Regions from separate parts of the Thalassospira sp. B30-1 genome, predicted to be linked through region 2. Evidence: riboswitches for the same ligand, from Rfam matches in the RefSeq annotation. Region 2 holds a riboswitch; the other holds the start of a gene.

Evidence for each region. Region 2 has a riboswitch for cobalamin ahead of IT971_RS05350 (CbtB domain-containing protein). Riboswitches for the same ligand answer to the same signal wherever they lie in the genome.
Region 1: another riboswitch for cobalamin. It lies ahead of cobU (bifunctional adenosylcobinamide kinase/adenosylcobinamide-phosphate guanylyltransferase); the one in region 2 lies ahead of IT971_RS05350 (CbtB domain-containing protein).

What each region holds. Positions count from the first base shown of each region.
Region 1 covers NZ_CP065232.1:4,739,446-4,742,653, forward strand. The annotation lists gene IT971_RS22075 (histidine phosphatase family protein) at 1-275, shown strand, start outside; gene IT971_RS22080 (hypothetical protein) at 345-920, opposite strand; cobalamin riboswitch at 1,233-1,457, shown strand; gene cobU (bifunctional adenosylcobinamide kinase/adenosylcobinamide-phosphate guanylyltransferase) at 1,517-2,056, shown strand; gene cobW (cobalamin biosynthesis protein CobW) at 2,089-3,129, shown strand.
Region 2 covers NZ_CP065232.1:1,155,317-1,158,524, reverse strand. The annotation lists gene IT971_RS05365 (DUF1636 domain-containing protein) at 147-518, shown strand; gene IT971_RS05360 (hypothetical protein) at 519-1,043, opposite strand; gene IT971_RS05355 (CbtA family protein) at 1,117-1,800, opposite strand; gene IT971_RS05350 (CbtB domain-containing protein) at 1,804-1,977, opposite strand; cobalamin riboswitch at 2,009-2,223, opposite strand; gene IT971_RS05345 (helix-turn-helix transcriptional regulator) at 2,343-2,807, opposite strand; gene IT971_RS05340 (hypothetical protein) at 2,941-3,147, shown strand.

The sequences.
Region 1 (3,208 bases), 1.2 Mb from region 2:
CGCGCCAGCATCCTCCGAATGGGGAAAGTTTCAGCGACGTTGTCGAACGGGTTGGGCCAATATTTGACCGGCTGACAAGATATTGGGCCGGGCGCGATATTGTGGCCGTTATTCACGGCGGGACGGTGCGCGCGGCCCTTGCCAATGCGCTTGGTCTGTCGCTTGAGGCGGCCTTATCATTTCATATCGATACGCTTGGCGTGACCCGGATCGAACATATAACCGGCGTCGATCAACCGGGCTGGCGGGTGACCGGGGTTAATCTGCGTTACTGATTAAAGGGGGCTGTGCAGTTGCCGATACCCTGTTGGGCTTGAATGACATGCCACACAGGGTATCAGTTTTCAGGCGGATTTCCGTTGATCGGTTTCCTGCGCATCGACAAGTGCATATTCCGACAAAAAGCGATCTACCATATCGGCAGAGACATCGTATCTGCCACAGATTGACGCGACATCGTCAAGATAGGCTTCGTAGTAGGGAATAGGCCGACTGCGCGATTTGCCGCGAAGCTCGTTGATTTCCGTAAAGTCGGATGCAAATTCCGGTGCTTCGATAACCTGAATGATCGTGTCGTCGATGATGGCGGCGGGTTTGCCTTTGTATTTCTTGCCACAGGCTGAAAGCATTTTGCTGGCGGTCGGGATGGATATCCCGGGCTGGCCCAGAAGCAGTGACATTTGATCTTCGTCGAAATCGTCATTTTCGAACAATTCTACGAGTTTCGTCAGGTCACGGACCAGAAGAGAAAGCGCATTTACGCGGATGCCACGCGCATGCGACCAAATGATGGTCGCGACAACACCACAGGTCGGGCGGCTGGCATAAATGTTTCGAACATCACGACGCGCCAATGATATTTCACCATTTACAGCATGATGTTGCAGGAATTCGGGAAAGGATTGATCATTATAGCTCAATCTATCCAGCAGCCCGCGCCACATGTCTTCGCGTGATACGGTCTGCCAGGTTGTTGATTTCAGATTCCGAATTCGTTGAATTTGTTCATGAATTGCCATTTGATCAGCAAATTTCCAATTAACCCCAAGAAGTTTTTCCGAAACCCTTTGCGGTTTCGGCATCCGGACTTTGTTTGTTTTGTAATGTCCGGCGGTCACGCGGGCGGCTTTTGTCGGCTCTGATCCATCGTGACAAAATTATGTTCTCCTAAAGAATAACCGCCGACAAGCAGTCAATTCTTACAAATACTGACCTTATGGCTAGGTCGGAGTTTGGGCTTTGGTCGTGGGGGTAAAGCTGCTAGGTTCGGCGCTGCCGTTTGGTGATGGGAAACCGGTGTGATGCCGGTGCTGCCCCCGCAACTGTAACGGGTTGGGTGATCCGGGTGATGTGATGTCACAAGCCACCGGTAATGTTGATTTGCAGACAACATGCCGGGAAGGCGGATTGCTTTCATGCCCGCAGCCAGGAAACCAGCCATCGGTATTCCTGTTCGTAAGGATATGGGGTAACGCAATCCGGCCTCGGTGGGAGGTCAAGGCGAAGGAAAGTGGGTATGACCCAGAATATGGCTGATAGCAGCCAGCTTGCCGGGATCCATCTGATCCTTGGCGGTGCCAGATCGGGCAAAAGCCGGTTTGCTGAAAACCGGATCAACCATGCAGGCGGCGGTATTTATGTCGCGACCGGTCGTGCATGGGACGAGGAAATGGCAAATCGCATCGAACTTCACAAATCATCGCGCGGCGAAATGTGGCAAACGATTGAGGAACCGCTTGATCTTTGCGCTGTCCTGTCTGCCTGCAATCACGACGGCAGTAAACCGGTTCTGGTCGATTGCCTGACGCTTTGGCTGACCAATCTGATGCTGGAAGATCGCGATATCGGGGCCGAGTTTGACCGGCTTTGCGACCTTTTGCCGGGGCTGGATATCCCAGTTCTTCTGGTTTCGAACGAGGTTGGTTTCGGGATTGTGCCGGAAAATGCCATGGCGCGCAGCTTTCGTGATCATGCCGGACGATTGCATCAACGGATTGCCGAGCTTGCCAATCAGGTGACGCTTGTGGTTGCGGGCATTCCGATGTCGGTTAAATAGATCAGAATTCATAGATTTAAGGGTAATTGAATATGGCACAGCTTGGAAAAATTCCGGCAACAGTGATCACCGGTTTTCTTGGTGCAGGCAAAACCACGATGATCCGCAATATGCTGGAAAATGCCGGGGGTAAGCGGATTGCGCTGATCATCAACGAATTTGGTGATCTGGGCGTGGACCGCGAGGTGATTAATGGATGTGGCATATCGGGTTGTGCCGAGGACGACGTTGTCGAACTTGCAAACGGTTGCATCTGTTGCACGGTGGCCGATGATTTCCTGCCGACCATCAAGGGCCTGATTGATCGCGACACGCCGCCTGATCATATCGTTATCGAAACGTCAGGACTGGCATTGCCAAAACCGTTGGTCAAGGCGTTCAACTGGCCGGAAATCCGTTCACGGGTCACGGTAGATGGTGTGGTGGCTGTTCTGGACGGGGCGGCATTGCGCGACGGTCTGTTTGCCCATGATCATCATGCGGTTCAGGCCCAACGTGAGGCTGATGATAATCTTGATCATGAAAGCCCGCTTGAGGAACTGTTTGAAGAGCAGCTTCATTGTGCGGATATGGTGGTTCTGAACAAAACCGATTTGCTGAGCGCTGCCGAAATTGCCAAGGTAGAGGCAGATATCCGGGCCGAGCTGAAACGCCCATCGGTCAAGATCATCGCGACCGCGCATTCGAAGGTCGAAAATGCTGTTTTGCTGGGACTTGGAGCGGCGGCCGAAGACGATCTTGATAGCCGCCCCTCACATCATGACGATGGTCACGAACATGACCACGACGATTTTGAAAGCTTTGTCGTGTCACTTGACGCGGTTGACGATGCGGCCGTACTTGAAAAACGCCTGATTGATGTCGTGCGTCAGTTCGATGTCCTACGGATCAAGGGTTTTCTTGATATTCCCGGCAAGCCGATGCGCCAGGTTGTTCAGGGCGTTGGTGAGAGGTTCCAGCGTTATTTCGACCGGCCGTGGGCCGAAACCGAAACGCGCCGGTCGGAACTGGTGGTGATCGGCTTGCATGGCTTGGATCGCGGTGCCATCGAAGCGGCAATCAAGGCATCGTGACGTTTTGAAATTGTAAGATCATCCGGTCGACAACGTTGTGCGGGCGGATGATCTTGAACCAGCACACGATAAAAGAAAC
Region 2 (3,208 bases):
ATTCATATATTAGTGAGTCAAGAACATTCAAACCATGATTTGAATGTTATCACACACAATGCCCGACGCCCCGAAAAAGTTGATGAATTACGCCAGCACTGCGGCCATAGTGACCACCCGATTTAAGAACCAAGGCCAACCGCCGCATGCCCCGTATTGTCATTTGCAAAACCTGCCAACCAGCACCTGATGCTGATCCGGACCCAAAGACGGATTTTGTCGATGCGGATGGTTTTGTGCGGCAGTTAGGCACGGCACTTGATCAGGCGGAATTGCCCGAAACGTTTGAAATCACGCAGGTTGACTGCATGGGATCATGCAGCGACCCGACATCGGTTGCACTTCAGGGAACCGGGCGGGCAAGTTATCTTTTTGCCGGATTATCGGCACATCGTGATATTGACGATATCATTGCCACCTGCCGGGAATATCTGAACGCCCCGGATGGATGGATCGAAGACGCACGCGGCTGCGGACGTCTTCGATTTTGCCTTAAGGCCCGTATCCCGGCCCTGTGATTATGGCGCAACCGAAACAGTCATGACCTGACGCAGTGGCTTATCGCCAACGGCAAGCTGGCTATGGTCATTGGCCGTAAGGGTCACGATAACCTCATTATCGCCCGCTGGAAGGTCTGCGATATGAAGCCACGGGCCATACAGGCGGGCGATCTTGGTGCCGTTAACATAGACATGAGCATGTCCCTCGCCCGGGATATGGGGACTGCTGGCATGTTCGGGGGCAAAACGGAAATTCTGCACCAAGAGATGCAGGTTCCAGCCACTGACCGGATCGGGCGCAATGGCAACATCAAGCCTTGGCGCATCAACGGCATCGGGCAGTGAAATGACGGCATCATGGCTGGCATGGGCACCGTTGACATTCATCGTGTCATGCGTATCACCATGGGCACTTTCCCCATGCGCGCGCGGATCGGAATGGTCATGACCATCAAGGGTGATGCCATTGCCCGCCGCCACCAGAAAGCCAATCCCGCCGCCAAAAACAAGCCCGATCCCGAAAAGAGCAAGTGAACGTGGCATTTCGTTTATCCAGACAAATCAATGAAAGAAAACAGGCGCGGAATATACCGCGCCTGATCAATGTGATTGCGTTTTACGCTTCCCGGTCGGCTTCACGCCGCCAGAAATGCCCGGCAAACAGCCCGGTCAACACCCAGGCCACCGCCCCGATACCAAAGGCACGCGCAGCAAACAGCGCGCCGAGTTCGGTCGGCACGGGACCGCTGAACTGATCGGGTTCCGGCGCACCGATAACATGGGGCGCCAGAAGCAGAACAACCGCCGCCCCCCACGCCAGCCAGTTCCGGCCAAAGGCGATCAGCCAAACCGCAAGTGCCGCGGTTGCCACCGTCGCAAACCACCAGATTTGCCGTTCATAGACATCGGCCGCAGCAACACCGGGCACCTCTGGCGCCAAGGTGAAGCCCGGTGCGAAATGCACGATGACAAACCCTGCAATGCCCCAGATGATGCCATTGCGCGCCGTCACCACATGACCACGATTTTCGGCAAAGGCCATGGCCGCGATCAGGATCAGTGCATAGCCGGTATAGACCAGCATGGTGAACAGGATGCTTAGCCCGTCACGCAGCGGATCAATCCCGCCGACATCCTGATGCGCGCTAACCGCGTCACCGCCGAAATGCACAAGGGCACCGGTTTCATACAGCTCCGCATGCAGCAAAACGGGCTGCACAAAATACAGCTGTAGCAGGGCCGCAATAAGCCCCGCTGCAGCACCAGCGAACAACGCGCTGGTTACTATGCGTGTGAACATGACTTAGTGGCAGGGAAAGCCGGTCGCGTGGCGCACATCGTGTGCCGCATCATGAAGCAGGTCCGCCTGAACGTGGCCGGTCACAAAGACAATCGCCATGCCGAAAACGGCACAGGCAAGGATCGGCAGAAGAACGGATTTTTTCGAAACGGCAAATGCCGCGGTCTGCGTGGTCATAGAAATCTCCTTTGCTGTCACACCCGACAGTCGGTTCGGGTCCATGCCTGGCAGGTCTCCTGGCTTGCGGGTCTTCATGCGTCGCCGACCTTCCCTGCTTTCGCAAGTGGTATGATGGCGGGCACTCGTCGCATACAGTCGCGGGGGCGGCTTTGGCTTTGACCGTCAAACAGACGGCTTTCCAAATTCCCTCTTCGTTTCCCAACCCCGAGCAGAGCGGGAAAAACCAAGCCATTCGTTTATGACGGTAATTTTGCGCAAGTGCAATGTGAAAACCACGCAGGCCGGGTGATCATTCGACGAACATATTCGCCCGATTGTCGATCTGCGACTGGAATGCCCGCAAAGATCAGTGCGGGGGTGGCTTAGTCGTGTGTGACGTGGGCAAAGACATCTCGAACAACACGGGAAATATGTTCGTCATCAATCTGATAGAAGATATGACGCCCGTTGCGCTCGGAGGCCAGAATGCGCTGATCGCGCAACTGACGCAGATGATGGCTGGTAAGCGACTGCGACATGCCCGATGCCTCGGCCAGTTCGCCAACGGTTTGCGGTTTTTCCATGCAGCGCAGAACAAGCTGCAACCGCCCGGCATCCCCCAAAAGCGCAAAGATTTTTGCCGCCGCCTCGATATCGGGCAGCGACAGGTTATGACCGGTGGCGCGCGACGCATCACGCGTTACGGCTTCCCCCTGTTCGGTGGAAAGGCCAAGACGTGCCGCGGTATCGCATTCCTGACAATCGTCACCATCATTATTGGCGCTGACCACGACCGGGCGGGCCGGTGTGACTTCGACTTTACGTGATTTTGCTTTGCTTTGTGACATGCCACTATTTTCCACGCCCTGCATCGCTTGGCAAGGGGACTTGATGTTTGCGTGCATGGAACTCCGCCACGCAGGGAACGTTACAGGTATGACACATCATCGAAAGTGCCCACCAGAACAAGGAGACACACCGATGCAAGAGCAAACAGCACTCGACATTTTTAATCTGCGCCAGTCCCACGACAGTTGGGAACGGAATGTTGCCGGTTACTGCGCGAAAAACGACATGCAGGTCGGAAATCTGCCCAAAGAGGTAACCGGCCCCTATAACGAGATGAATGAGGCGTGGGAAAAGCTTAAGGCCGAAGGCGATGCCGCAAGCAACGCCACCGCAGAGTAGTTCCACAAGGCGACCGCAAATCTTGAAAAAGCATGGAACGATATGATTGGCAGGTAAATTG